Regions from separate parts of the Saccharopolyspora sp. NPDC050642 genome, predicted to be linked through region 4. Evidence: riboswitches for the same ligand, from Rfam matches in the RefSeq annotation. Region 4 holds a riboswitch; each other region holds the start of a gene.
The links. Region 4 has a riboswitch for cobalamin ahead of AB0H93_RS02130 (hypothetical protein). Riboswitches for the same ligand answer to the same signal wherever they lie in the genome.
Positions count from the first base shown of each region.

Region 1 (7,369 bases), on a different contig from region 4:
CCGGAGGCGACCGACGGCGGACCGATCGCGCTGGTGCAGGACGGCGATCCGATCCGCCTCGACCTCGCCAACCGGACCCTGGACCTGCTCGTCGGCGACGAAGAACTCCTGCGCCGTCGGGAGAACTGGTCACCGCCGGCACCGCGGTTCCGCAAGGGCGTGCTCGGCAAGTACGCGAAGCTGGTCGGCTCCGCGGCCGAAGGAGCGGTCTGCGAGTGATCAGGCCTGCAGGCCCTGCTGGGCCTGGGCCTGGAGCTGTTCCGCCATTTCCTTGGTGATCGGAGACGTCGTGCCGCACCAGGTGCAGGTCAGCGCGTACCGGGTGCTGGTCGGGAACAGCGGGATGAAGAACAGCGTGAACTTGGTGACGCCCTTGTTGAGGGTCGTCGCATATGTGCCGCGGCAGCCCGGGCAGACGAGCAGCAGGCTGGCCAGCCGCTGGACGGTGCTCCGGAATCCCCAGATGATCAAGCTTTCCTCCCCGGTGCGGTGTGCGATCGCCAGCTGACGCTAGGGCAGGTGCCGGCGGGCCGGGACTCGAACGGGGTGGGTTGCTCCATCGTCGACGGGTGGGCGTGATCACATCGAGAACGAACGGCCTGTTCACCCCACCTAGCGGCGTGAACAGGCCGTTCGTTCTAGTTCGCCGGCGTCAGTCCCACTGGAGGGAGCCGCCGGACTGGTACTCGATCACCCGGGTTTCGAAGAAGTTCTTCTCCTTCTTCAGGTCCATGGCCTCAGACATCCACGGGAAGGGGTTGTCGGCCTCCGGGAACACCGGTTCCAGGCCCAGCTGGGCGCAGCGCCGGTTGGTGATGAAGTGCATGTACTGGGCGCAGAGCTCGGCGTTGATGCCGAGCAGGCCGCGCGGCATCGTGTCGCGCCCGTAGGCGATCTCCAGTTCGCAGGCCTCCGCCAGCATCCGCCGGACCTCGGCCTGGAACTCCTCGGTCCACAGATGCGGGTTCTCCAGCTTGATCTGGTTGATGCAGTCGATGCCGAAGTTCAGGTGGATCGACTCGTCGCGCAGGATGTACTGGTACTGCTCGGCGATGCCGACCATCTTGTTCCGCCGGCCCAGCGCGAGGATCTGCGCGAACCCGGTGTAGAACCACATGCCCTCGAAGATCACGTAGAACGCCACGAGGTCGCGCAGGAACGCCTGGTCGGCCTCGGTGCTGCCGGTGGCGAAGTCGGGGTCCTCCAGGCTGCGGGTGTACTGCAGCGCCCAAGCGTCCTTGTCGGCGATCGACGGGATCTCGCGGTACATGTTGAACAGCTCGCCCTCGTCGAGGCCGAGGCTTTCGCAGATGTACTGGAAGGTGTGGGTGTGCACGGCCTCTTCGAAGGCCTGCCGCAGCAGGTACTGGCGGCACTCGGGGTTGGTGATGTGCCGGTAGACGGCGAGCACGATGTTGTTGGCCACCAGGGATTCCGCGGTGGCGAAGAACCCGAGGTTGCGCTTGAGCAGCAGGCGCTCGTCCGCGCTGAGACCTTCGGCGGACTTCCACAGCGCGATGTCGGCCTGCATCGAGATCTCGGTGGGCATCCAGTGGTTGTTGCAGCCCGCGAGGTACTTCTCCCACGCCCAGCCGTACTTGAGCGGGAGCAGCTGGTTGACGTCGGCGCGGGCGTTGATCATCGCCTTGTCGCCGACGGCGACGCGCCCGCCGGAGCGGTCGATCTCGCCGAGCCCGGCGGCCGAGGAGGGGGATTGCAAGGAGGTCATGCTGTGTTGCTCCATGGGAAATCGCGCGATTCGAGTCCGCGCGTCGAACAGGACGTGACCTGGGCTCCGGCCCTCGGGTCCCGCAATTTCAATGGAAATCGGACCTTCGATTTCCATTGAAATTGCGGCGGGATGCCAGGGTGGGGGTTACTGGCAGGCTTCGCAGTCGGGGTCTTCGACCGAGCAGGCCGCGCCGGGCGCCGCGGTCGGGATCTCCGCGACCGGGACCGCGGTAGCGACCGCCGTCGGGCCCGCGGTTGGGACCGCGTTGAGCTTGCCGTCGGTGCCGCGCAGGGTGCTCTTCTCCACGTGGGTCGCGCTGGTGGAGCGCAGGTAGTACGTGGTCTTCAGGCCCTTGTGCCAGGCGAGCCGGTAGAGCTCGTCGAGGGTGCGGCCGCTGGGCCGGCTGACGTAGAGGTTCAGCGACTGCGCCTGGTCGATCCACTTCTGGCGCCGCGCCGCAGCTTCGACCAGCCAGCGCGGCTCGATCTCGAACGCGGTGGCGTAGAGCTCTTTGAGCTCCTGCGGGATCCGCTCGATCGGCAGCAGGCTGCCGTCGTGGAACTTCAGGTCCGCGACCATCGCGTCATCCCACAGCCCCACGCGCTTCAGGTCGGCGACCAGGTGCGGGTTGACCACGGTGAAGTCGCCGGACATGTTCGCCTTGACGTACAGGTTGCGGTAGACCGGCTCGATGGACTGGTTGACGCCGCAGATGTTGGAGATCGTGGCGGTCGGCGCGATGGCCATCACGTTGGAGTTGCGCATGCCATCGCGCACCACCCGCGCCCGCAGCGCCTCCCAGTCCAGCGTGGACGACCGGTCCAGGTCGACGTCGCCGTCGCGGGCCTCGGCGAGCAGTTCGAGCGAGTCGATCGGCAGGATGCCGCGGCTCCACAGCGAACCGTCGAAGGACTCGTAGCGGCCCCGCTCGGCCGCCAGCGCGCTCGACGCGGCGATGGCGTGGTAGCTGATCTGCTCCATGCTGCGGTCGGCGAACTCCACCGCCGCATCCGACGACACCGGGATGCGCTGCACGAACAGCGCGTCCGCGAAGCCCATCAGCCCCAGCCCGACCGGCCGGTGCCGCAGGTTGGACCGGCGCGCCTCGGGGATCGTGTAGAAGTTGATGTCGATGACGTTGTCCAGCATCCGCACGGCGGTGCGGGTGGTGCGCTCCAGCTTCTCGGCATCGATGCCGTCGGCCGTGACGTGCCGGGCCAGGTTGATCGACCCGAGGTTGCACACCGCCACCTCGTCGGTGCTGGTGTTCAGGGTGATCTCGGTGCACAGGTTCGAGGAGTGCACGACGCCGTTGTGCTGCTGCGGCGAGCGCAGGTTGCACGGGTCCTTGAAGGTGATCCACGGGTGGCCGGTCTCGAAAAGCATGGTCAGCATCCGCCGCCACAGCTCCACCGCGCGGACCCGCTTGAACACCTTGATCTCGCCGCGGTCGGCGGCCTGCTCGTAGGCGCGGTAGCGCTCGGCGAACGCCTTGCCGTAGAGGTCGTGCAGGTCAGAGGTCTCGTCCGGGGAGAACAGCGTCCACTGCTCGTCGGCTTCGACGCGGCGCAGGAACTCGTCGGGCACCCAGTTCGCGGTGTTCATGTCGTGGGTGCGGCGGCGGTCGTCGCCGGTGTTCTTGCGCAGGTCGAGGAACTCCTCGACGTCGATGTGCCAGGTCTCCAGGTACGCGCACACCGCGCCCTTGCGCTTGCCGCCCTGGTTGACCGCCACCGCGGTGTCGTTGGCGATCTTCAGGAACGGCACCACGCCCTGCGACTTGCCGTTGGTGCCGTTGATGTGGGCGCCGATGCCGCGCACCGGCGTCCAGTCGTTGCCCAGCCCGCCGGCGTACTTCGACAGCAGCGCGTTGTTGCTGATCGAGTGGAAGATGCCGGACAGGTCGTCGTCCACAGTGGTCAGGAAGCAGGACGACAGCTGCGGCCGGGTGGTGCCGGCGTTGAACAGCGTCGGCGTCGAGCACATGAAGTCGAACGACGAGAGCAGGTGGTAGAACTCGATGGCCCGCGCCTCGCGGTCGTCCTCGCGCAGCGCGAGGCCCATCGCGACCCGCATGAAGAAGGCCTGCGGCAGCTCGAACCGGGTGCCGTCGTGGTGCAGGAAGTACCGGTCGTAGAGGGTCTGCAGCCCGAGGAAACCGAAGGTCAGGTCGCGTTCCGCCACCAGCGCGCCGCCCAGCCGCGCCAGGTCGAAGGCGCCCAGCTCCGGATCCAGCATCTCCAGCTCGATGCCGCGCCGCACGTAGTCGGCGAAGTACTCCGGGTAGCGGGCGCGCATCTCCTCCTGGTCGGCCTCCTGCGGCTCGCCCAGGTAGCTCAGCGCCTCGCGGCGCATCCGGTCCAGCAGCAGCCGGGCGGTGACCTGCGAGTAGTTCGGTTCGGTCTCGATCAGCGTGCGCGCCGCCATGACCTGGGCCAGCGAGAGCTCGTCGTCGCTGATGCCGGTGTAGCCGGTGCGCCGCACCTCGTCGAGCACGGCTTCGGCGGACACGCCGGACAGCCCGGCGCAGGCTTGGTGGACCACAGTGGACACGCGGGTCCAGTCGTTGAGTGTCGCCGTCACGGGCTCTCTCCCTCGCGAGCTCGGCGGACCACGACGGCGCGCGAGGAGACCCGCGGCGGCAGCCGCTGGTCGTCCGCGCAGACCCGCCCTCGAGGTCCCGGACAGCACGCTTCGCGCGTGCACCGGTGGCAGGTCTTCGGACTCACGGGCGGCCTAGTGGTCGTGGCTTCCCAGGCTGTTCGCCCAGTGCTCTACCCGCTGCCGTTCGGCAGCCGGGTCACGACTTTCGTTCCCGTTCACCGCTGCGGGGCAGTCCCGGATTCGCACCGGGTTCCCTCTTGCCTCACCGGATGCCTCCGGTGAACCACCAGCGATCGACACACTACATGTTGGGTTCGGGGGAGGCGTGCATGGGCAGATAACGGCGTGGCGCGGTACCGGTCGACAGTCCGGGCGCGGTGGCCGAGACTGGGCGGCCGGGGGCTGGCGAAAGGGGACCCGGTGGACGAGGCGAAGCTTCGGTCGTTGCTCTCGGAGCTGACCGTGGCGGACAAGGCGCGGCTGCTGACCGGAGCCGACTTCTGGACCCTGCACCCGATGCCCCAGATCGGGCTGCGGTCGCTGGTGCTCTCCGACGGCCCGAACGGGGTGCGCGGAACGACCTGGGACGAGCGCGACACCTCGCTGCTGTTCCCGGTGGCGTCCGCGCTGGCGGCGACGTGGGACCGGGCGGCGGCGCGGACCGCGGGGGAGATGTTCGGCGACGAGGCGCGCCGCCGGGGCGTGCACGTGGTGCTGGCGCCGACCGTCAACGTGCACCGAAGTCCTTTCGGCGGAAGGCATTTCGAGAACTTCTCGGAGGATCCGCTGCTGATCGGCGAGATCGGCGCCGAGGTGGTCGCGGGCATCCAGTCGCGCGGGGTGGCCGCGACGCCGAAGCACTTCGTGGCCAACGACAGCGAGACCGAGCGGCTCAGCTACGACGCGATCGTCGACGAGCGGACGCTGCGCGACCTCTACCTCAAGCCGTTCGAGAGGATCATCGCGAAGGCTTCGCCGTGGGTGCTGATGGCCGCCTACAACTCGGTGAACGGCAGCACGATGACCGAGAATTCCGCGCTGGTGAACGACATCCTCAAGGGCGAGTGGGCGTGGGACGGCGTGCTCGTGTCGGACTGGTTCGCCACCCGTTCGCTCCAGGCGGCGGCGCTCGGCGGCCTCGACCTGGCGATGCCCGGGCCGAAAAGCCCTTGGAGCGGCGGGAAACTCGCGAAGGCCGTGGAGAAGGGCGGAGTTTCCGAGTCGGTGCTCGACGACAAGGTCCTGCGCGTCCTGCGGCTGGCCGACCGCGTGGGCGCGTTCGAGGACTCCGAGCCCGGCGGTGGCGGTCCGTCGGAGGAGGCCCGGCCGGTCATCCGGCGGCTCGCGGCGCAGGGGTTCGTGTTGCTGCGCAACGAGGTCGTGTCGGACGCGCCGCTGCTGCCGATCGACCCGAAGGTCGCCAAGGTCGCGGTGATCGGCGAGAACGCCACCATCCCGGCGGTGCAGGGCGGCGGCTCCTCGCACGTCAGCCCGCCGCACGTGGTGACGCCGCTGGACGGGCTGCGGGCGGCGCTGCCGGACGCGGATGTCGTGTACCAGCGCGGTGTCCGGCACCGGCGGCTGCTGGACGTGATCCCGGGAGCGGAGGTCACCGATCCGGAGGGCGAGGGCAGCGGCCTGCGCGTCGACTACCTCGGTGCCGACGGCGAGGTGCTCGAAAGCGAATTGCGCGGCACCGAGCGGCTGCTGTGGCTCGGCGGGCTGCCTGCCGGGACGAAGTCGTTGCGGTTGCGGGGGAACCTCCGGCTCGACGTCGGTGAGCACGTGTTCGGGGTGAACGGCACCGGCGGCTTCCGCGTCGAACTCGCGGGCCGGGAGGTGCTGGCCGCGGACGTGGTGCGCGCGGACGGGATCGACGATCCGATGGGCGACATGCTGGAGCCGCCCGAGCAGCGGTTCAACGTGGTGCTCGTGGAATCGGACCTGGACGACGCCGGTCGGGCCGCGCTGACCGTGGAGTTCACCCCGCAGAGCCTCGATGCGCTGGTGGCGGTCGGAATCGGGCACCGCGCACGGGAATGGGACGACGCCAGCGAACTCGCGGCGGCCCTCGCGATCGCCAGGGACGCCGATGTCGCGGTGGTCGTGGTCGGCACCAACGACGAGGTCGAGACAGAGGGCCGCGACCGCGATTCGCTGGACCTGCCCGGCGCGCAGAACGAGCTGATCCGCAAGGTCGTGGCGGCGAATCCGAACACCGTCGTGGTGGTCAACGCCGGCTCGCCGGTGCTCATGCCGTGGGCCGCCGACGTGCCCGCGGTGCTGTGGACCTGGTTCGGCAGCCAGGAGTACGGGGACGCGCTGGCCGATGTGCTGCTGGGCGAGGCGGAGCCCGGCGGCCGGCTGCCGACGACGTTCCCCGCCGAGCTCGCCGACGTCCCGGTCCCGCTGCCCGGCGTGCAGCCGGTGGACGGCGAACTGCATTACACCGAGGGAACCTTGGTCGGCTACCGCGCGTACGAGGACCGGGGCGTGACACCGGCGTTCCACTTCGGACACGGGCTCGGGTACACGACCTGGGAGTACCTGGAGGCCGTCGCCGAAGGCGAGGGCGTGCGGGTCAAGCTGCGCAACACCGGCGACCGAGCGGGACGCGAGGTGGTGCAGGTGTACGCCGCGGAGCCGCTGCGGCTGGCGGGGTTCGCCGTCGCCGAGGCCGAGGCGGGAGCCGAGGTGTCGGTGGTGGTGGACGTCGAGCCCGGGTCGGGCGAGCTGCGCGTCGGGCGCAGCGCCGGCGATCTGCGGATCGGCGCAGCGAAGAGCCCGTGAGTCCGGTGGACCCACGGGCTCTTCTCCGGGTCACTGCTGGGCGAAGGCCTTCTGCAGGTCGTCCAGGACCAGGTTGGCGGCGATCGGGCCGAGGCCGAGGTACCAGGTGTCGTCCTGGACCTCGATGGCCTTGCCGTTCTTCACGGCGTTGAGGGTCGTCCACTGCACCGAGTCGACCACACCGGTCATCTGCTGCTTGGCGCTTTCGCCGTAGGCGGCGTAGAACAGCTGGTCGCCGTCGGC
Region 1 is NZ_JBFAIN010000021.1:1,649-9,017, forward strand. It holds gene ilvD (dihydroxy-acid dehydratase) at 1-219, shown strand, start outside; gene AB0H93_RS27425 (zinc-ribbon domain-containing protein) at 220-471, opposite strand; gene AB0H93_RS27430 (ribonucleotide-diphosphate reductase subunit beta) at 653-1,729, opposite strand; gene AB0H93_RS27435 (ribonucleoside-diphosphate reductase subunit alpha) at 1,877-4,315, opposite strand; cobalamin riboswitch at 4,425-4,639, opposite strand; gene AB0H93_RS27440 (glycoside hydrolase family 3 C-terminal domain-containing protein) at 4,757-7,126, shown strand; gene AB0H93_RS27445 (ABC transporter substrate-binding protein) at 7,157-7,369, opposite strand, start outside.
Region 1: linked by a shared signal. The riboswitch ahead of AB0H93_RS27435 (ribonucleoside-diphosphate reductase subunit alpha) and the one ahead of AB0H93_RS02130 (hypothetical protein) in region 4 are both predicted to bind cobalamin.

Region 2 (7,369 bases), on a different contig from region 4:
AATGGCCTAACGCCACCGATTCGATGGTGGCCGAGCTCACGGGGTTCTGGAACGGTGCAGGCGACGAACATGGACGGTCGTCCCAGTCAGCGAGGAGCCGCCCGATGCCGACCAGGCCGCCGCTGGTGCTGTCCTTCGCCGCGCTGATCTCCAACTTCGACCGCTTCGCGGTCACCCCGATGCTGCTGCTGATCGCGCTGGCGATGGAAGAGCCGCTGGCCGCGGCGGTCGCCGTCGCCAGCGGCTACTTCCTCGCCTACGGCCTGTCCCAGCCGCTGTGGGGTTTGCTGTCGGACCGCTTCGGCCGGCTGCCGGTCATGCGCGGCACGATGCTCGCCGCCGCGGCGGGCGGGGTGGTTTCCGCGCTGGCGCCGAACCTGACCGCGCTGGTCGTGGCGCGCGTGGTCACCGGCGCGTGCATGGGGGCCGTCGTCCCCGCGTCGCTGACCTACGTCGGCGACACCGTGCCGCAGGAACACCGGCAGGGCGCGCTTTCGGATCTGATGGCGGCCTCGGCGATGGGCACGGCGCTGGCGACCGCAGTCGGTGGACTGCTGGCCGGTTTTCTGGACTGGCGCGCGGTTTTCGCGCTACCCGCTGTCTGCGCCGCGGTGTGCGTCGTCCTGCTCCGCAAGCTGCCGGAGCCGGAGCGCGCTCAGGCCCAGGGCGTGCGCAGCCACCTGATGGCGGTGCTGACGAATCGCTGGGCGCTGCTGGTCTTCGGGTTGGTGTTCGTCGAGGGTGCGGTGTTGCTGGGCACCATGACGTTCCTGGCGTCGGCGCTGGTCCACGAGGGCGTGGACGTCGCGGTGGCCGGGCTCGCCACCGCCGCTTACGGCGTCGGCGTGTGGGTGTTCTCCCGGCTGGTAAAGGTGTTGGGGCGGCGCTTGGCGGTCTGGCAGCTGATCGCGATCGGCGGCACGTCGATGTTCGTCGGCTACCTGGTCGTGACGGCCACCGCGAGCATCGCGACCGTGGTGGTCACGGCGTTGCTGCTCGGCGGCGGTTGGTCGTTCATGCACTCGTCGTTGCAGACCTGGGTGACCTCGGTGGCCCCGGAGGCCAGGGGCACCGCCGTGGCGTTGTTCGCGTCGGCGTTGTTCCTGGGCAGCGCGGCCGCATCGGCGGCGGCCGGGTATTTCGCGGAGCGCGGCTCGTACGGCTTGATCTTCGGGATCGCCGCCGCCACGGCGGTTCCGCTGCTGATCGTGGCGGCGGCCTGCCGCCACCGCTACCAAACCCGCGTCGTCGCGCCCTCGGTCGGCGTTAGGGGCGATTAAAAGAGCCCCCGCACTCGACCGGCCTGGGGGTTACCGGGAGCGCGGGGGCATCTTGCGGGTCCACCCCTGGGGGTCAGGTGGACTGCGTCACCGTACCAATCGGTCGGGTGGGCCAGAAGACGGAACGTCGGATCTCGTAATCAAAACGAGATCAAGCGGCGCGGGGGCGCTCGTCCCGGACCGCGCGGACGACGCCGGCGACGTTGTCCGCGGACAGCTCCTCCAGCCGCAGGCAGGGACCGCCCAGCGCGGCCCCGAGCCGGCCGGCCAGGCCGAGCCGGACCGGACCGTTCTCGCAGTCCACCACGACGGACGCGACGCCCGCCTCGGCGAGCAGGCCCGCCGAGCGCAGCGCGTCATCGACGGCGCGCCGTGTGCGAATCCGCCCGGTGAGCCCGGAATCCAGCGGCACGGTGGCCTTTCCGTCGGTCAGCAGCACGACCAGGGCCCGCCGCTGCGGGTCCCGCATCCGCTCGGTCTGCACCACCCGGTGCACGCGCAGCAGCCCGTCGGCCAGCGGCGTGCGGCCACCGGTGCGCAGCCGCCGCATCCGTGCGGCCGCGATGTCCACAGAGGACGTCGGCGGCAGCGCGAGTTCCGCTGAGTCGCCGCGGAAGGTGACCACGCCGACCTTGTCGCGCCGCTGGTAGGCGTCCCGCAGCAGCGACAGGACGGCGCCGCTGACCGCCGACATCCGCTCCCGCGCGGCCATCGATCCCGACGCGTCCACTGCGAACAGCACCAGGTTCCCCTCGCGCCCCTCCCGGATGGCGCGCCGCAGGTCGTCGCCGCGCAGCACCAGCCCGGGGCCGCTGCGCCCGCGCGCGACCTGGTGCGGCGCCGCGGCGGCCAGCGTGGCCGCCAGGTGGATGCCGTGACCCTCCACAGTGGATGCCCGCGTCGTCCGGCCGCTCCGCGCCCGGGACCGCGACCGCCGCCCCGGCGCGCCGTCGCCGAGCCCCGGCACCTCCAGCAGCCGCGCCTGAAAAGCCGGCGCCGGCGCCGCCGGCGGCCGCTCCGCGGGCGCCCGGTCGTCGCTGCGCTCCTCCGAGCCGTCGGCTCCGCCGTCCGGACCGGTGGGTCCTTCGGGCCCTTCCGGCGGCTGACCGCCGCCGTCCGGGCCTTCCGGCGGTTCGTCGTCGCCGTCGTCGGCGTGCTCCGCCGCCTCGGACAGGGCCTGTTGGAGCTGGTCCTCGTCGATGCCGGGCTCGTCGAACGGGTCGCGGCGGCGCCGGTGCGGCAGCGCGAGCCGGGCCGCCGCCTCGACGTCCTCCTCGGCGACCGCCTCGGCGCCGCGCCAGGCCGCGTGCGCGGTGGCGGTGCGCGCCAGCACGAGGTCGGCTCGCATGCCGTCGACGTCGAAGGACGCGCACAGCGCGGAGATCCGGCGGAGCTCGGCGTCGGGGAGGGCGACCGAGTCCACCCGCGAGCGGGCGGCGGCGATCCGCTCGGCCAGTTCGGCGTCGGCGTCGGCCCACCTCTCGGCGAACCCGGCCGGGTCGGCCTCGAACGCCAGGCGGCGGCGCACCACCTCGGTCCGGGTCGCCACGTCCCGCGACGCGGCGACGTGCACGGTGAGGCCGAACCGGTCGAGCAGCTGCGGGCGCAGCTCGCCCTCCTCCGGGTTCATGGTGCCCACCAGCAGGAACGACGCCGCGTGCGAGACCGAAACGCCTTCCCGCTCGACGTGCGCGCGGCCCATCGCCGCGGCGTCCAGCAGGAGGTCCACGAGGTGGTCGTGCAGCAGGTTCACCTCGTCGACGTAGAGCACGCCCCGGTGCGCGGCGGCGAGCAGGCCGGGCTGGAAGGCGCGGACCCCTTCGGTCAGGGCGCGTTCCAGGTCGAGCGAGCCGATCAACCGGTCTTCGGTGGCGCCGACGGGGAGTTCGACGAGCTGGGCGGGTCGTTGCGCGGCTTCGGAGCCGTGCGGGCCGTCCGGGCACTGCGGGTCGGCGGCCTGCGGGGCGCAGCCGAAGCGGCAGCCCGTGATCACGTCGAGCGGCGGCAACAGCGACGCCAGCGCACGCACCACGGTCGACTTCGCCGTGCCCTTCTCCCCTCGGACGAGCACGCCGCCGATGGCCGGGTGCACGGCGTTGAGCAGCAGCGCCAGCCGGAGGTCGTCGTGGCCGACGACGGCGGAGAAGGGGAAGCGCGGGGCAGCGGTCATGCCGGTGTTCCTTCCTCGGGGTTCGGACGCCCCGGTGGCGGGAACAAGGGGCGGCAGTGTCCTGACTCCCGGATCACCGCGCCCCTCCGGCCTTCCCAGGTCTCCCCGGTGGCTCGCGAGGGAGGGCCGCTCCCCGGTCACAGTGGCGCCGACCGTGCCGGATTCCCACCGGCTTCCTGGCGCACCCCTTGCATTCGGATCAAGGTGCATCGTCGCAGAACCGGCCCGGCGGACCAACCGGCCGCGGCGGCGACGAGACCAGCACCACTGCGGCCGGGGCCCGCGGGGTGGCGTTCTCGCGCGAAAGCGCCACCCCGCCCGCACCCAGACCGCAGAAATCGCCGTCAACTGTCACCGGCGGGCGGCGTGCAGCCCGTCGGTGATGTAGCGGTGCGCGTGGCGGGCCAGGTCCTCGTTGTCGTCCCACAGGTTCCGCCACACCGCGAGGGTGTCCGACAGCGCGGGGTCCACCACGGCCGAGGAGAAGCTCTCGAAGGTGATCGGCCCGGTGTAGCCGATGTCCACCAGCGCGCGGAAGAACGCCGGGAAGTCGATCGTGCCGGATCCCAGGTAGCCGCGGTGGCTCTCCCCGATGTGCACGTACCCGAGCCGGTCCCCGGCCTCCTGCACGGGCCGCACGAAGTCGGGTTCTTCGATGTTCATGTGGTACGTGTCGAGGTGGATGGTGACGTTGTCGGCGCCGACGTCGTCCAGGAACGCCAGGGCCTGCCGGGTGGTGTTGAGCAGGTTCGTCTCGTAGCGGTTGAGGATCTCCAGGCCGAGCGTGATGCCGAGCTCCGCGGCCTGCGCGGCCAGGTCGCGGATGGCGGCGACGGCGTTGGCCCGCGCCTGCGGCGTCGCGGCCGCCGGGTACTTGCCGAGCGTCGAGTACAGGGCGCCGATCAGGTACTTCGACCCGATGCTGTGCACCAGTTCGAGCGCGCCGCCCAGCCGGTCCCGGCCGCGCTGCACGACCGCCGGGTCGTCGTTGTTGACGTCGGCGTCGAAGGTCAGCCCGAGCGACGCCGAGGACGCCAGTCCGTGCTCGTCGAGCAACCGGCGCACCAGCTCGGTGTCGATGGTGGAGAAGTCGGTCGCGGTGAGCTCGATCAGGTCGTAGCCGGTCTCCTTGGCCTTGCTCAGCGCCAGCCGCGTCTCCTCGGGGCTCCAGCCGCCGACCCAGACGCCCGCGTGGATTCCGATCAGGTTCATTCGTAGCTCCTCGTTGTCCTGCATGGGTTTTCAACTCGGGCGAACGGCCGGGCGAGGTGCCGTGAGTGGTTTGTGCTGCTATTGCGACACAAACCACTCACGGCCACCTGCCCGCGCGAACGCCCGTTTTCAGGCCCGCACCGGGGCGGCTTCCGGGCTCGGCACCTTCAGCACCAGCGTCAGCCCCGCGGCGAGCACGTAGAGCAGCGCGAACACCCACATCACGCCGCCGACGCCGAACAGCGGCAGGGCGATCCCGACGATCGCCGGGCCGACCGCGGTGGCCAGCCCGGCCCCCAGGTTCAGCGCCGCCATCGCCGCGCCCCGGCGGTCCGGCGCCATGGTCGGCATCAGCGCGGACATCGGCACGAACCCGGCCAGCGTCGCGCCGTAGAGCACGGAGGTGATCAGCGCGATCGAGAAGCTGTGCGTGGCCAGCGGCAGGTAGTGGAACAGCAGCGTGGTCACGGCGCAGCCGATCCCGCCCATCCACCGCACCACCACGGCGAACCCGAAGCGGTCACCGAGGATTCCGCTGACCAGGTTGAAGAAGATGTTGCTGACGAACATCACCGAGGAGACCGTCAGCCACTGCGACAGCGTGAAGCCGAGCTCGCGCGTGTAGAAGATCGGCATGAAGACGATGAATCCGTACTGCGGGATGCTGTTGATCATCCGCACCAACATGCCCGCGGTCATCCGCGGCCGCTCCCACAGGATCGTCAGCCCGGCCAGCAGGCTGCGCAGCGGCTTCTCGTCGACCGCCGAGGTCGGCCGGTCCCCGTTCGGATCGCGCACCAGCAGCATCAGCAGCGCCCCGGCGACGATCACCACCAGCCCGAGCCACAGCGTGTTCAGCTGGCCGATCAGCGGAATCGCGATGTTGGCCAGCTGCGGGCCGAGCGCGGCGAAGCCGGCGCTGTAGGCGAACCAGAACCAGCCGGCCGCGGTGCCCAGCCGCTGCGTCCGGGTGCTGGCGGTGATCCAGACCAGGAACGCGTAGCCGAACAGCGGGTACCCGAAGCCGCGGATCGCGTAGCTGACCAGCAGCAGCGGGTAGTTGTGCGCCATGATCCCGCCGGCCACGAACAGGACGTGGAACACGATCCAGATCGCCGCGCCGAGGAACATGACCCGGCGCGGGCCCCAGATGTCCGACAGCGCCGCGGAGAACCAGTAGGCGGCCGCGGCGGTGATGCCGTAGACGGTGAAGATCAGGGCGACGCGGCCTTCGCTGAAGCCCTGCTGCTCGACCAGGAAGGCCGACAGGTACCCGGTTTCGACGCCGTCGCCGATCATGAAGACCAGCAGGCCGACGAAGCCCCACTTCAGGGTTGGGGGAATGCCGATCCGTTCCAGAAGCGGCGGTGCTGACATGGTTCTTCCTCCTCATGCACGGCGATGTGCGCAGCAGACGGCGCGAACGCACGTGCATGCCGGGATCGCGCCGAAGAATCGGGCCGTCCCGGTGCGGTGGAAATGCGCGAGCGGAATGGCGTGCTCGCGGAAATGGGCGCGCTGGTAGCGCCGCTGGGCCGGGACTGGCTCAGGCGGCGTCGGGGCCGGTGCGGGACCGGCAGAAGGGGTGCGCGCGATTCACCCGGCCGCGAAGCGCCGGGTCGGGTGGCAGGGCGACGGACGCGGGGCAGCACATCGCGGCGATCACGCCGTCCCGTGCACCCATTGCCGCTCCTCCACGTTCCATCTGGACGCCGGGAGCGTGGCAGCCCGGATGGCGGAGGTCAAGTCCCGAGTAGCGCCGGTCACGCCCGCCGGCGGGGCTCCCGGCGCATGTCGACGTGCGGGATGCCGTCCTCGAGGTATTCCTCGCCGTCCTCGACGAATCCGAAGGAGCGGTAGAACTCCTTGGAGTAGGTCTGGGCGGCGAGCACGGCAGGCGTGTGCTGCACCTCGGCGACCGCGGCGCGCATCAGCTTGCGCCCCAGCCCGAGCCCGCGCGCGCTCTTGGCGGTGCAGACCCGGCCGATGCGGAAGGTGCCGTCGGGGTCTTCCAGCAGCCGCAGGTAGCCGAGCACGTAGCCGTCGGCGGAGTCGATCCAGAAGTGGCGGGTGGTCTCCTCCAGGTCGCGACCGTCCAGCTCCGGGTAGGGGCATTCCTGTTCGACGACGAACACGTCGACGCGCAGGCGCAGCATCCGGTAGAAGTCCTCGGCGTCCAGATCCGCGGTGTAGGCGCGGTGGACGGCGGTCGCGAGCGGCTGGAGGGTCACCCTTACCTGGATATCACAGCGAGGTCTCAAAACCCGCATCCACCAGCACCGGGAGTAGTCAACGCCACTCCTGCCGGCGGTGGGCGGGCGCTGCTCTGATCGGGCCAGTTTCGCGCCGAAGCGCTGACCCGCCGCCGAGGCCGCGGTTAGCCTGCGCGAGATCGGGAGCCGAGCGGCCATGGGGGATTCGTGAGCGAACCGGTGTTCGGCGTCGACGGCGCGCGAACCGAGGAGGAGATCCGGCGCTGGGCCGACGGCATCCAGGCGAAGGCCGACCGCTACCAGCAGATGCAGCAGCAGGTGACGGCGGTCAAGGCCACCGCGGAGTCCCGCGACGGGGTGGTGCGGGTGACGGTCGACAGCGCCGGCGCGGTCACCGACCTGCAGATCACCGACGACGCGCGCCGGATGTCCGGCGCGGGCCTGGCCGAGTCGGTGCTGACGACCATGCGGCAGGCCCAGGCGGGCATCCGGGA
Region 2 is NZ_JBFAIN010000016.1:109,493-116,861, forward strand. It holds gene AB0H93_RS24245 (MFS transporter) at 105-1,280, shown strand; gene AB0H93_RS24250 (putative cobaltochelatase) at 1,432-3,450, opposite strand; cobalamin riboswitch at 3,505-3,629, opposite strand; gene AB0H93_RS24255 (sugar phosphate isomerase/epimerase) at 3,802-4,662, opposite strand; gene AB0H93_RS24260 (MFS transporter) at 4,792-6,039, opposite strand; gene AB0H93_RS24265 (hypothetical protein) at 6,209-6,346, opposite strand; gene AB0H93_RS24270 (GNAT family N-acetyltransferase) at 6,426-6,893, opposite strand; gene AB0H93_RS24275 (YbaB/EbfC family nucleoid-associated protein) at 7,083-7,369, shown strand, end outside.
Region 2: linked by a shared signal. The riboswitch ahead of AB0H93_RS24250 (putative cobaltochelatase) and the one ahead of AB0H93_RS02130 (hypothetical protein) in region 4 are both predicted to bind cobalamin.

Region 3 (7,369 bases), on a different contig from region 4:
CTGAGAACCCGCGGCGGTGCCGGTTGTGAGGGTGGGCTAAGCGGCTGCGCCGCTTCAAAGCAAATGCCGACTCGAACAACACAGCCTCTATGTCGATCCAGAACTTTCACGCCGCGGCGCGCGCCTCTGCGAGTCCTCGGGGCTTGGGCTCGCGGGCCGGGTCGGGCCTGGTGCCGAGCACGCACGCCACGGCTCCCAGGGCCATTCCCAGCACGGCGGTGAGGGACGGCGTTTCGCCCAGGATCGGCCAGGACAGCAGGGCGGACACGGGCGGGACGATGCAGAACAGGGCGCTCGTCCGGCTCGCGCCGCCGACCGCGATCGCCCGCAGGTAGAACGCGGTTCCGGCCACCGATCCCGCCAGGACCAGCCACAACAGCACCGCGGTCGCCTGCCCCCAGTGCGCGACGTGGCCCTGCTCGAACACCGCGATCACGCCGACCGCCAGCGCCGCCGCGCCCGACTGCACGGCGCCACCGGCCCGGACGTCGACCCCGGCGCAGTACCGCTGCTGGTAGAGCCCGCCCGCGGAGAAACCGAGCAACCCCAGCAGGGTGAGCAGGATTCCCGGGTTCACCGCGCCGTCGGCGAGCACCTGGCCGCCGAGCGTGACGACGACGGCGGCCACGCCGAGGACGAGCCCGACCATGCGGACCCGGCTCAGCCGCTCGCCCAGGAATCCGGCCGCGAGCGCCGCGGTGAGCACCGGGTTCATGGCGAGCACCAGCGCCGTCACCGATGCCGGGACCCCGACGGCCATCCCGCCGTAGCACCCGGCGAACTGCGCCCCGCTGGTGAGGATTCCGGCGACGGCGGTGTGCCCGAACCGCTTGCCGCTGGGCCAGGCCGCGCGGGAGCAGACCGCGATCGCCGCGAACACCGCCGCGGCCAGCGCGAGCCGCACGGAGGTCAGGAGGAACGGGGGAGCGGCGCCGACGCCCAGCTTCCCGGTGGGGAATCCGCTGGCCCAGATGACGACGATCGGCGCCGCCAGCGGCAGCGGGATCGAGCGGGTGCCCTTCATGATCCCAAGCCTCGCCCGCCCGGCCCGGCCGCGTCCAACGACGATAAGTAATCGCGATCGATTTCGATTGCTGATCGGTTAGGGTGGCCGCATGAGTGCAGTGCTGGACATCGTCGCGTTGCGCAGCATGGTCGCGGTCGCCGACTGCGGCGGGTTCCACCGGGCCGCCGCGGCGCTCTGCCTGACCCAGTCCGCGGTCAGCCAGCACCTGCGCAAGCTGGAGCGGGTGCTGGACCGGAAGCTGGTGGTCCGGGAGGGGCGGCAGGCCAAGTTCACCGCTTCCGGAGAGCTCCTGCTGGCGGAGGCGCGGCGCATCCTCGGCGCGCACGACGAGGCGCTGCGCCGGCTCGGCGCGGAGGAACGCCGCACGCTCGTCTTCGGCTCCACCGAGCACGCCGCCGACCGGCTGCTCCCCGAGCTGGCGACCCGGATGCGAGCCGCCTTCCCGGCGTTCGAGGTGCGGTTCCGGCTGGACCGGACGGCGCGGCTCGCGGAAGCGGTGGACCGCGGCAGCATCGACATCGCCCTGCTGATCGACCTGTCGGTCGGCGGGCGGAGCCGGGACGCGGGCCGGCTCCGGATGGACTGGTACGCGGCACCGGACTGGGCGCCGCCGGGCCCCGGCGAGCCGCTGCCGATGGTCGTCTTCGACGAGCCCTGCATCATGCGGCGGCTCGCGGTCGACGCGGTGACCGGGATCGGCCGGCATCCGGACCTGGTGTGCGAGGCCGCCGATCTGGCCGGGGTGCTCGCGGCCGCGCGGTCCGGCCTCGGCGTCACGCTGCTGCCCTCGGCGAAGCCGCGCCTGGAAGGGCTGGTGGTGCGCGACGACCTCCCGCAGCTGGATTCCGCGCCGCTGCGGGTCCGGGCCCGCCCCGGGCTCGACGACGACCTCGCGGATCTCGTCGCGAAGACGGCGCGCGAGGTGGTCGAAGCGCATTCGTGAGACATGCCGGAGGGCGCCCCCGACGGATCGGAGACGCCCCCGGCTGCGCGTCAGGCGGGCAGGTGCACGCGGCGGTGCAGGCGCTCGCCGATGTCGCTGGCCGCGTTGTCCAGCAGCTTGTGCGCCAGTTCGAACAGGGCGCGGGCGATCGCGATCTCGTCGCCGATCTGCGGTACCTCCGGGTCGTCCGGGTGGCGGCGCGCGGTGCCGTGCCCGTGCAGCGCCTGACCGCTGGGGGTGGTGAACCCGACGTCGGCGGTGGTCTTCGCGCCCGCCTCCACGACCTGGAGGTTCAGCGTGATGGTGTGGGTCTCGTTCATGGTCGCCTCCTGTACCCGTCGGCCCGCGTTCCCGCAGGCCCTTGAGGTCGCCGTAGCCCAAGCATGCGCTGGCCGACCGGAGCAGCGGAAGACCGGTGTTCACCCATCCGGGTCGCCCCGGTCGGCCGCGCAGACCGGTACGCGCGACGTACCCAACCGGCCCTCGTCGCCAAACGAGGTGCGGCGCGTCCCGCCGTGATCGACTTCACCCGGGGTTTGACCTCGGGTCGCGGGGCAGGCAAGGATACGGCCGCCGACAGTGCAGGAACCCGGTGCGAATCCGGGACGGTCCCGCCACTGTGACCGGGGAGTGGGCCCCACTCGTTGCCACGGCTGCGTGCAGCTGGAAGGCCGGGGTGCCGCATCGATCCGGGAGTCAGGAGACTGCGCGCCGGCCCCGCGCCGCGCCGCGGCGTGCGGACACCGAGCCCCTCGGGCGGGAAACCCAGGAGGTCGGATATCCCATGTCTCGGGATGCCGAAGAGAGTCGGCCGCAGGCCGGTTGGGGCGCCATCGAGCGCCGGAAAGCAGCGGTCGTGCTGGCCGCCGTCGGAGTGCTCCACCTGGCGGGTTGGGGCGCGTACCTGCTGCAGCAGCAGGATTTCGGCGCCGCGGGAGGGCTGGCCGCCGCGGGCGTGACCGCGTACCTGCTCGGATTGCGCCACGGGTTCGACGCCGACCACGTCGCGGTGATCGACGACGCCACGCGGCTGCTGATGCAGCGCGGCAGGCGACCGGTGTCGACCGGCATGTGGTTCGCCCTCGGGCACGCCAGCGTCGTGCTCTTCCTCGCCGTCGCGGTCGCTTTCATCGCCGGGCCCGCCGCGCAGCAGTGGGCCGAGGAGGCCGGCGTGCGGATCGCCACGGCGGTGGACCTGATCGTGATCGCGGTCCTGACCGCACTGGCCGTGCTCAACGCGCTGGTGCTGCGCGATGCCCTGCGGCTGCTGCGCCGCGCCCGCCGCGGCGCGGTCGACGAGGCCGAGGTCGAGCTGGTGCTCGGGCGGCGCGGCCTGCTCGCCCGGGTGCTGCGGGGGCGGATGCGCAACGTGGCCCGCTCCTGGCACCTGTTCGGCATCGGTCTGCTGTTCGGGCTCGGCATGCAGACCGCCACCGAGATCACCGTGCTCGCCATGGTCTCCCCGACCGAGCACCTGTCAGCGATCGCCGTGCTGAGCCTGCCGCTGCTGTTCGCCGCCGGAATGTGCACAGTGGACAGCGTGGACGGCATGTTGATGTCCCGGGCCTACACGTGGTCGCTGGCGCGGCCGCTGCGGCGGTTGTGGGTGAACGTGACGACCACCGCGCTGACGGTGGTGCTCGCCGCGGTCGTCGCGCTGGTCGTCCTCGCCGGGTTGCTCCAGGAGCTCGGCGCGTCCTTCGCGGAGCCCGTCGCGGCCATCGGCGACCACTTCGAGCTGCTCGGCTATCTGACGCTGGCCGCTTTCATGGCAGTATGGGGCGGCGCCGCGCTCTGGTGGAAAGTCGCCGCCCGCGGCGACGACGCGGAACGCGCGTGACCGGCGTCCACCGGCTGTGCCAGGTGGCGCCCCGCGGTCAGGCCGGTGATCGTGAGCCACGACGAGGTGGCCTACCGCGTGGCTGCGCCCCCGTGCACAAGGCCCCGGCGAGTTCGCCGGGGCGGAGCCGACATGGACTACGGACATGACCAAGCACACTGAACAGCACTACTTCGCCGGGCTCGACCTCGCCGGGAAGCGGGTGGTCGTCGTCGGCGCGGGCACCGTCGCGCAGCGCCGGGTCCCGCGCCTGATCAACTCCGGTGCGCTGGTCGACGTGATCGCGCCGGAGGCGACCCCGGCCGTCGAGGCGATGGCCGAGGCGGGCGACCTGACGTGGCACCGGCGCCCCTACGCCGACGGCGACCTGGAAGGTGCTTGGTACGTCGTGGCGTGCGCGACCGGGGCCGAGGTGAACGCCGCGGTCGCGGCCGAAGCCGAGCAGCGCCGCATCTTCTGCGTCCGCGCCGACGACGCCTCGCAGGGGACCGCCGTCACGCCCGCGGTGGCCCAGCACGGCGGGCTGCTGCTCGGGGTGCTGGCGGGCGGCGACCACCGGCGTTCCGCCGCCGTGCGGGACGGGCTCGTGGAGGCGTTGCGCACCGGTGTTGTCGACGAGCGGTCCGAGCCGCCGGCGCCGGGCGTCGCGCTCGTGGGCGGCGGCCCGGGCGACCCGGACCTGATCACGGTCCGCGGGCGCCAGCTGCTGGGCCGCGCGGACGTGGTGATCACCGACCGCCTGGCGCCGCGCGAGCTGCTCGAAGAGCTCGGCCCGCACGTGGAGGTGGTGGACGCCTCGAAGATCCCCTACGGGCGGGCGGCCAACCAGGACGTCATCAACTCGCTGCTGATCGAGCACGCCAAGGCCGGCAAGTTCGTGGTCCGGCTCAAGGGCGGCGACCCGTACCTGTTCGGGCGCGGGTTCGAGGAGCTGCTGGCGTGCGTCGAGGCCGGGGTCGCGGTGACCGCGGTTCCCGGGATCACCAGCGCTTTCGCGGCTCCCGCCGCGGCCGACGTGCCGGTGACCCACCGCGGCGTCGCGCACGAGGTCGTGGTCGTGTCCGGGCACGTCGGGCCGCACGACGAGCAGTCGTTGGTGGACTGGCCGACGCTGGGCCGGCTGCGCGGCACCCTGGTGCTGATGATGGCGGTCAAGCGGATCCGGGAGTTCGCGGCCGTCCTGATCGAGCACGGCCGCGACCCGAAGTCGCCGGTCGCGGTGGTGCAGGAAGGCACCACGCGCAACCAGCAGACGCTCCGCACCACGCTCGGCGAGGTCGCCGACGCCGTGCGGGACGCGGAGATCAAGCCGCCCGCGGTGATCGTCGTCGGTCCGGTGGCGGACCTCGCTCCGGAGTCGCGCCGGTAGTGCCGGAGCCCCGCAGTTTCAATTGAAACTGCGGATCCGGTTTCAATGGAAATTGCGGGAAGCCGGTTCCGGGCGGGGTCTCGTGGCCCGCCCCGGACCGGTTGTCAGCGCTGGCCGGGCCCGTCCTCCAGATCACCCTCGGTCTGCAGGTAGACGTCCTGCAGCGCCTGCAAGGTGTCCGGGTCCGGCTCCTGCCACATCTGCCGGTTGGCGGCCTCCAGCAGCCGCTCGGTGATGCCGTGCAGCGCCCACGGGTTGGACTCGGTGAGGAACCGCTGGTTCTCCTCGTCCAGCACGTAGGTCTCGGCGAGCTTCTCGTACATCCAGTCGGCCACGACGCCGGTCGTGGCGTCGTAGCCGAACAGGTAGTCCACCGTCGCCGCCAGCTCGAACGCGCCCTTGTAGCCGTGGCGGCGCATCGCCGCCAGCCACCGCGGGTTGACGACGCGGGCCCGGAACACCCGCGACGTCTCCTCGGTCAGGGACCGGGTGCGGATCGAGTCGGGGCGCGTGCTGTCGCCGATGTAGGCCGCCGGGGCCTTGCCGGTGAGCGCGCGGACCGTGGCGATCATGCCGCCGTGGTACTGGAAGTAGTCGTCGGAGTCGGCGATGTCGTGCTCGCGCGTGTCGGTGTTCTTCGCCGCCACGGAGATCCGCTTGTAGGCGCTCTCCATGTCGGCGCGGGCCGGCTCGCCGTCCAGCTCGCGCCCGTAGGCGAAGCCGCCCCACACCGCGTACACCTCGGCCAGGTCGGCGTCGTCGCGCCAGTTCCGGCTGTCGATCAGCGGCAGGATCCCCGCGCCGTACGCGCCCGGCTTGGAGCCGAAGATCCGCATCGTGGCGCGCCGCTCGTCGCCGTGCTCGGCGAGGTCGGCGCGCGCGTGCGCCCGCACGAAGTTCTGCTCGTCCGGCTCGTCGAGGGCGGCGACCAGGCGCACGGCGTCGTCGAGGAGCGCGACCACGTGCGGGAAGGCGTCCCGGAAGAAACCGCTGATGCGGACCGTGACGTCGATGCGGGGGCGGCCCAGCTCGTCGAGCGGGATCACCTCCAGCCCGTTGACCCGGCGCGACGCCTCGTCCCAGGTCGGCCGGACGCCGAGCAGCGCCAGCACCTCCGCGATGTCGTCACCGGACGTGCGCATCGCGCTGGTGCCCCACACCGACAGGCCGACCGAGCGGGGCCAGTCGCCGGTGTCGGCGCGGTAGCGGTCGAGCAGGGATTCCGCGATCGCCCACCCCGTCTCCCAGGCCAGGCGGCTGGGCACGGCCTTGGGGTCGACCGAGTAGAAGTTGCGGCCGGTGGGCAGGACGTTGACCAGCCCGCGCAGCGGCGACCCGCTGGGACCCGCGGGAACGTACCCGCCTTGGAGGGCGTGCAGCGTCGCAGTCATCTCGTCGGTCGTCGCGGCGAGCCGCGGCACCACCTCGGTCGCGGCGAACTCCAGCACCCGCACGACCGCGTCCTCGGCGCTGCCGAGGACCTCCCGGCAGACCTCCGGCGCCGAATCCGGGCTCCAGCCGCGGTCCTCCATCGCCTGGACCAGGGCGTGCGCGCGGGTCTCGACGTCGTCGACCTGCTCCCGGGCGGCGCTGCCGTCCTCGGCGAGCCCGAGCGCTTCCCGCAAGCCGGGCAGCGCGGCGCTCTGCCCGCTCCACATCTGGCGCGCGCGCAGCATCGCGAGCACGAGGTTCACCCGGGCCTCGCCGGCCGGGGCGTCGCCGAGCACGTGCAGGCCGTCGCGGATCTGGGCGTCCTTGACCTCGCAGAGCCAGCCGTCGACGTGCAGCAGCATGTCGTCGAATTCCGCGTCGTGCGGCCGTTCGTCGAGCCCGAGGTCGTGGTCGAGCTTGGCGGCCTGCATCAGCGTCCAGATCTGGCTGCGGATCGCGGGCAGCTTCGCCGGGTCCATCGCGGAGATGTTGGCGTGCTCGTCGAGGAGCTGTTCCAGCCGGGCGATGTCGCCGTAGCTCTCCGCGCGGGCCATCGGCGGCACGAGGTGGTCGACCAGGGTGGCGTGCACCCGGCGCTTGGCCTGGGTGCCTTCGCCGGGGTCGTTGACCAGGAACGGGTAGATCAGCGGGAGGTCGGCGATCGCGGCGTCCGGGGCGCACGAGGCGGACATGCCCGCCGTCTTCCCCGGCAGCCATTCGAGGTTGCCGTGCTTGCCCAGGTGCACCATGGCATGGGCG
Region 3 is NZ_JBFAIN010000016.1:86,445-93,813, reverse strand. It holds gene AB0H93_RS24175 (DMT family transporter) at 107-1,024, opposite strand; gene AB0H93_RS24170 (LysR substrate-binding domain-containing protein) at 1,116-1,970, shown strand; gene AB0H93_RS24165 (DUF1876 domain-containing protein) at 2,021-2,290, opposite strand; cobalamin riboswitch at 2,553-2,677, shown strand; gene AB0H93_RS24160 (nickel transporter) at 2,755-3,810, shown strand; gene cobA (uroporphyrinogen-III C-methyltransferase) at 3,956-5,179, shown strand; gene cobN (cobaltochelatase subunit CobN) at 5,284-7,369, opposite strand, start outside.
Region 3: linked by a shared signal. The riboswitch ahead of AB0H93_RS24160 (nickel transporter) and the one ahead of AB0H93_RS02130 (hypothetical protein) in region 4 are both predicted to bind cobalamin.

Region 4 (7,369 bases):
CTGGCGAGTGCGGTCGCGCCGAACACCGCGACGGGCCAACGGCGGCGCACGGCCACGACCACGCCACCGGCGATCAGCAGGACGTATCCCAGGTGCCCGAGGTCGGAGAGGGGGCGCAGCACCGATTCGGGATCGCGGGCGGCGCGGGATGCGGTGCCCTGGACCTGCATCGCGGTGATGAACAACGCCAGCAACAAGTCCTGCGCCCAGGCGGGCAGGCGGAAGAACTCGACGCGGTCCGGCATGTCGCGATCATAGGGTTCCCGGCCGGGAAACCACTCCGCCCGGCTGCGCGGCCGGCTACGTCGAGGAGCGCGGTCCCGAGCGGGCCAGCTACGCCGAACTCCGTATCCGTCGCCGCCTGCCGACGGAGGACGTCCGGACCTCGAGGCGCAACGATCGTTCGCAGCCAATCGACGAAAGCCTCCACCGGCAACGCGTCGTCGACCGACCGCGACCGGTGCACGTGCTGCCGGCGACCGACCGAAGGGATCCCCGATGTCCGTCATCCTCCTACCCGCCACGCACGTCGCCGCCGCCATCGGCGGTTACGACCTCGGCGCGGGGCGGACCGTGCCCACCACGGCCGCCGTGATCGGTCTGGTCAGCGCGGTCCTCGGCGGGCTGGCCCTGGCGCGGTCCGCGAAGCGCACCAGCGCGGGCAACCGGCGAGCCGGGGCCGTCGCAGCCCTGCTGCTGGGGCCGATCAGCGCGATCGTCGGCGGGCTGCACGGGGCCAATTCCGCGGGCGGTCTCGGCACCGGCAATGGGCTGGCCGGGGCGATCGTGGCCGTGCTGCTCGGCGTGCTCGGCACGGTCCTCGGCGGACTGGCCCTGGCCTGCTCCCGCCGACCTGGACGTGGTGCCGCATCGTGACGGCCGCCCGGTTCCTCCCCGCCGCGGGCACCGACCGCGGCGGGATTGTTCCCCTGTGGCACGGGGATTCGCTCCTGTACCTCGCGCCTCTCGGTGATCCGCCGATACCTCGCAATGAGAGGTAGCTTTGTCAGGTGGGCGATGTGGATTCCCGGGCCGTCGCCGACGAGCTGACGACCGTGATCTCGACCCTGCGGCGGGTCGTGCGGCGCAGCCTTCGCGCCGAATTGCCGATGCCGGACCTGCGCGGCGCGCAGGTCGAACTGCTCCAGGTCGTCGAGCAGCAGCCGGGCGTCAGCGTGGCCGGTGCCGCGTTCCGGCTGCGCATGGCGGCGAACTCCGCGAGCACCCTGGTCAACCAGCTCACCCGGGTCGGCCTGCTGCGTCGCGAGACCGATCCGGCCGATCGCCGCGCGGTCCGGCTGCACCTGACCGACGCCGCCACGCACCGGGTCGCCGCCTGGCGGCAGGCGCGGACCCGCCTGGTCGGCGACGCCCTCGCCGAGCTGTCCGCGGCGGATCAGAACGCGGTCGCCGATGCCCTGCACGGGTTGCGCGCATTGGTCCTCGCGTTGGAAGGAGGTGGCGCCGATGACCGAGGTTGCGGTGCGGTGCCGGGGCCTGCGGCAGTCGTTCGGCGAGCAGGTCGCGGTCGACGGGATTGACCTGGACGTCCGGACCGGCGAGGTGTTCGGGCTGCTGGGGCCCAACGGCGCGGGCAAGACCACCACGATCCGGGCGATCACCACGCTGCTGCCCACCGCGGCGGGCGCGGTCGAGATCTTCGGGGTCGACGCGGCACGCCACAAGCTGGCGGCACGCCGGCTGATCGGCTATGTACCGCAACAGCTTTCGGCCGACGGGTCGCTGACCGGGTGGGAGAACGTCACGCTGTTCGCCCGCCTCTTCGACGTCCCGCGTGCGCAGCGGCGCTCCGCGGTGCGCACGGCGCTGGCCGCTGTCGGGCTCACCACCGTCGCCGAACGCTTGGCCGGCACTTACTCCGGCGGCATGGTGCGCCGCCTCGAACTCGCGCAGGCGCTGGTCAGCGGGCCAAAGCTGCTGGTGCTGGACGAGCCGACGATCGGTCTGGACCCCATCGGCCGGGAGGGCGTGTGGGACCGGATCGCCCAGATCCGCGCCGAGACCGGGATGACCGTGCTGGTCACGACACACTACATGGACGAGGCCGACCAGCACTGCGAGCGACTCGCCCTGATGCACCGCGGGCGGATCCGGGCGCGGGGAACCCCCGCCGAGCTCAAGGCGGCCGTGGGACCGGACGCCACGCTGGACGACGTCTTCCGGACGATCACCGATGACACCTTCGAGGAAACGGGAGAAGGGATGCGAGATGTCCGCGCGACTCGACGCACCTCCGGCCGCCTCAGTTGAACCGGTGCGGCGCAGCCCGCCGGGCCTGGTGGCGGCGCGGGTGGCGGCGATGTGCCTGGTGGAGCTGCAGAAGTTGCGGCACGACCGGGCCGAGCTGCTCACCAGGGCCGTGCAGCCCGCGCTGTGGCTGCTGATCTTCGGCCAGGTGTTCACCGCGCTGCGCGCGATCCCCACCGGCAACGTCCCCTACCTCGACTTCCTCGCGCCGGGCATCCTCGCGCAGTCGGCGCTGTTCATCGCGATCTTCTACGGCATCCAGATCATCTGGGAGCGGGATGCGGGAGTGCTGGCGAAGCTGCTGGTCACGCCCACGCCGCGAGTCGCCCTGGTGACCGGCAAGGCGTTCGCCGCCGGGGTGCGCGCGCTGGTGCAGGCGCTCGTGGTGCTGGTGCTGGCGGCGCTGCTCGGCGTCGGCCTCACCGCGAACCCGGTGAACCTGCTCGCGATGGGCGCCGTGGTGGTCCTCGGTTCGGCCTTCTTCTGCTGCCTGTCCATCACGATCGCCGGGCTGGTGCTGTCCCGGGACCGGCTGATGGGCATCGGGCAGGCGATCACCATGCCGCTGTTCTTCGCCTCCAACGCCCTGTACCCGGTCGACCTGATGCCGGGGTGGCTGAAGGCGGTCAACTACGCGAACCCGCTCGGCTACGAGGTCGACGCCCTGCGCGGACTGCTGATCGGCACGCCCGCGCACCTGGCGCTGGACTTCGGCGTCCTGGTCGTCGCCGCCGGCGTCATGATCGGCATCGCGGCCGCCCTGCTCGGGCGCTTGGCGCGCTGAGCGAATGTCCACCGAGGACCGCGCAAGCAGCTGCAGGGGCCGGCATTCGCCCCCGGCACCGAGGTGATCTTGCCTGGCGCGTCTTGACACCCGGCCCGTCGGGTGCAAGCGTCAGCGTCGATGTTCATGCGACGGCGAGCAGGAAGCCGGTGTGAATCCGGCACGGTCCCGCCACTGTGAATGGGGAGCTACCGCCACCGATGCCACTGCCGCACCTAGCGGTGGGAAGGCGCGCGGGTAGCGATGATCCACGAGTCAGGAGACTGACGCCGTCGTACCGATTCGTACGGGGTCGCGGAGCCCCGGAGGAGGTACTGAAGGTGCAGCACCGCACCGCGCGCGTCGTCGCCACCCGCCCCTGCCACCGCACCCGGCCCGACCGGGCCCGATCCCGCAAGGCATTCCGGACCAGCAGGTAGGAAGCACGAACTACGCCCCGTTCGTCCGCTGACACCTGCGTGGAGACACCTTGCTTCCCCCTGGCAACTCCGCGTGCCCCGCAACGCATGCGGCGCTGCGTTCGCAGATCGAACGCGTGCGCGCTGCGGACCCGGCCCACCCCGACGAGGCACGCGTGGACAACGCGACCGCCTCCGTCGCATTCATGACCGTCCAAAGTGCACACCACGCCGGAAGGTCCGCCGGCTACCGCAATTCCGTGCTCAGCGTGCGGGTCGGCAGCGCGGTCGGCTCGTGCGCCGTGGAGCCCGGCGAGCTCGACTCCCTGGCGATGCACGACCTGGTGGGCAGCGCCGTCGCCGACCTGCTGGCGCATCCCGAACCCGCCGTCCGGGTCGCCGTGCTCGACGCCTACCTGGCGTCGCTGACTCCGCACGACGAACACCCGCGATCCCGCACGGTGCACGTCCCGCCGGGCACGTCGCTGTCGAAGTCGATGACCCGCGCACGCGCCGTGGCCGGGCTCGTTCCGCCGGCCGGCGGGCGCGTCGCGGTGATCGGCGTCGTGAACTCCCTGCTCGCCGCCCTTCGCGAGCGCGGTCTTCGCCCGGTTCCCTGCGATCTGAAGGGCGGGCGCACCGAGTGGGGCGAGCCGATCGTCCGGGACCACCGGGAGGCGATCGCCGGATCGCAGGCCGTGCTGGCCTCCGGAATGGTGCTCGGCAACGGCACGTTCGACGAGATCGCGGGGCTGTGCCGCGAACGCGGGCTGCCGCTGGTGATGTTCGCGCAGACCGGGAGCGCGGTGCTCCGCGAGATGGTCGGCACCGAGGTGCACGCGCTGTCCGCGGAGCCGTACCCGTTCTTCTGGCTGACCGGCGGCCACACCGAGATCCACCTGCACACCGCCGACCCGGGCGAGCTGCCGTGACCGCCACCTGGACGTCCTGGACCGACGGCGGCCCGACGTGCCGTTCCGCGCTGGAACTCATCGGCAACACCCCGGTGCTGCGCATCGGGACGCCGCTCGCCCATCCCCACCCCGGTTTCTGGGCGAAGCTCGAAGGATTCGCCCCGGGCGGCATGAAGGCCCGGGCCGCCCTGTCCCTGATCCAGAGCGCCCGGCGGCGCGGCGAGCTGCGGCCCGGCGCCGCGATCGTCGAGTCGAGCAGCGGAACGCTCGCGATCGGCCTGGCCTGCGTCGGTTCCGGATGCCCGGTGTGCGAGGAGGGGGTGCGATGACCCGGGACGGATTCCGGCGGCTGTCGCCCGCCGCGCGGCTGCTGGTGGTCAACCAGTTCGGCATCAACGTCGGCTTCTACATGCTGCTGCCGTTCCTCGCCGCCCACATGGCCGGCCTCGGGTACGGCGCGGCGGTGATCGGGCTGGTCCTCGGCATCCGAAACCTCAGCCAGCAGGGCATGTTCCTGGCCGGCGGGACCGCCTCGGACCGGCTCGGGTGCCGGCCGATGATCATCGCCGGGTCCGCGTTGCGGGTGGCCTCCTTCGGGCTCTTCGGCGTGTTCACGTCGTTGCCCGGGCTGGTCGCCGCCGCCGTGCTCACCGGCCTGGCCGGCGCCCTGTTCAACCCCGCCGTGCGCACCTACCTCATGCACGAGGCCAGCGATCGGCGCGCGGAGGCCTTCGCGGTGTTCAACGTCTTCGCGCACGCCGGAACTCTCGTCGGGCCGTTGCTGGGCGCCGCGTTGCTCGCCGTCGACTTCCGGCTGATCGCGCTGGTGGCGTGCATCGCCTTCGCGGTGCTGACGGTCACCCAGATCATCGTGCTGCCGCGACAGGAACGCAGCCCGCAGCAGCGCAGCGTTCTCGGGAGCTGGCGCGAGGTCTTCGCCAACCGGCGCTTCCTGCTGTTCACCCTGGCGCTGTCGGCGTACTTCGGGCTCTACAACCAGCTCTACCTGATGCTGCCGCTGGAGGCGCAGCGGGTTTCCGGGCTCACCGAGGCCGTGGCCGCCGTGTTCGTCGTGTCGACCGTGGTCGGCATCGCGTTGCAGGTCCGGATCACGCAGTGGTGCCGGAGGCGGTGGAGCGCGGGACGGGCGGTGTCGATCGGGCTGGCGTGCATGGGCGCGTCCTTCCTGCCAGTGCTGCTGAGCAGCCCGCTGCTCGACGCGCCCGCGGCGGGCGAGCCGGACTGGGGCGCGATCGCGCTCGCGTGCGTTCCGGTGCTGCTGACGACCGTCGTGTTCACGATCGGCATGGCGATCACCAATCCGTTCGCGATGGAACTGCTGCCGATCGTCGGCAGCGAGCGGCTGGCGGGCACCTACTACGGCTTCTACTACCTGGTGTCGAGCCTCGTCGCGGCGGCGGTGAGCTGGGTCGTCGGCGCGCTGGTGGACATCTCCGGCGAGGCGCCGATCCGGTGGTTGCCGTGGCTGGCCCTGCTCGGGGTGGGGCTGCTCGGCGGGGCCGGTGCCGCGCTGCTGGAACGACGAGGACTGCTCAGCCGGGCGGACGATGCGGCGCGGAGTTGAGGGAGATTTCAGCATGGTCTTGCGGTGTCAGCCTTCTAGGAACTGCGAATGTCCACTGAGGAAGGAGGCGCGAAGGTGACCGGCGTCAGTCGACGGAAGCTGTTCAAGGGGGCGTTGGGGGCGCTCGCGGTCGCGTCGCTGACCGCTTGCGGTGGCGCGGGCGGCTCGAACGGACGGCTGCGGGTGGCGTTCCCGACGTCGGGCGCGAAGGAATCGCTCGACCCGCACACCAGCTCGCTGTTCGTCGACCAGGCGAGGGCGAAAGCACTGTTCGACACGCTGGTCGGCTACGCCGACGACATGAGCGTCGTGCCGCGCCTGGCCGAATCGTGGGAACCGGACGCGACCGGGACGCGGTGGCTGATCCGGTTGCGCAGCGCCCGGTTCCACGACAACAGGCCGGTCACCGCCGACGACGTCCTCTACAGCTACCGCCGCGTCGCCGACCCCGCCACCGCATCGCCGGCGCGGTGGCAGTTCGCCACCGTCGACTTCAGCGCCAGCCGCGCGCGCTCGGCCGGCGAGCTGGAACTCGTGCTGCGGGCCCCGAACTTCGAGTTCCCCTCGGCGTGGGGCGCGCCCGCGACCGAGATCGTGCCCGCCGGGACCACGGACTTCGCCGCGCCGGTCGGCTCCGGCCCGTTCCGGTTCGCCTCGTTCCAGCCCGGCCGGCCCGCGGTGTTCGCCCGGTTCGACGGCTACTGGGAAGGCGCCCCGAAGCCCACCGAGCTGGAGTTCGTTCCCATCAACGACGAAAGCGCCCGCGTCGCCGCGCTGATGTCGGGCCAGGTGCACTACGCACACGACATCAGCGCGAACTCCGCGAGCCTGCTGCAGAACGACGGCCGCGCGGAGGTGCTCGCCGCGCCCGGCGGCACCATGCAGGCCGTCGCGCTCAAGGTCGATCGCGCGCCGTTCAACGATCTCCGACTGGTGCGGGCGGTCGCGTCCGGTGTGGACCGCCGCGCGCTGCTCGACGTCGCGCTCAGCGGGCGCGGCCAGATCGGCAACGACCTGTTCGGCAAGGGCCTGAAGTACTACCCGCAGGACCTGCCGCAGCGCGAACGGGATCTCGGGCCGGCCCGCTCGCTGGTGCGGGAGGCCGGGGCGGAGGGGCTGGAGTTCGAGCTGCTCACCAGCGCCGCCGACCCGTACTTCGAGTCGGCGGCGACGCTGCTCGGCGAGCAGCTGGGCGAGATCGGGCTGCGCGCCACCCTGCGGGTCGGGCCGTCGGAGACGTACTTCTCCGACATCAAGACCGCCGGCGTCGCCGCGCACACCAGGACCGCTCCCCTGCCGTTGACGACCTTCATGGCTCAGCGCATGCGCGGCGACGCGGGCAGCAACAACTACACCGGATACCGGTCGCCGGAGTTCGACGCGCTGTTCACGCGGGCGATGAGCACACCGGACGAGGCCG
Region 4 is NZ_JBFAIN010000001.1:453,912-461,280, forward strand. It holds gene AB0H93_RS02105 (sensor histidine kinase) at 1-245, opposite strand, end outside; gene AB0H93_RS02110 (DUF6223 family protein) at 499-876, shown strand; gene AB0H93_RS02115 (MarR family transcriptional regulator) at 1,011-1,541, shown strand; gene AB0H93_RS02120 (ATP-binding cassette domain-containing protein) at 1,468-2,271, shown strand; gene AB0H93_RS02125 (ABC transporter permease) at 2,231-3,052, shown strand; cobalamin riboswitch at 3,150-3,339, shown strand; gene AB0H93_RS02130 (hypothetical protein) at 3,588-4,382, shown strand; partial or broken gene AB0H93_RS02135 (pyridoxal-phosphate dependent enzyme) at 4,433-4,672, shown strand; gene AB0H93_RS02140 (MFS transporter) at 4,690-5,949, shown strand; gene AB0H93_RS02145 (ABC transporter substrate-binding protein) at 5,998-7,369, shown strand, end outside.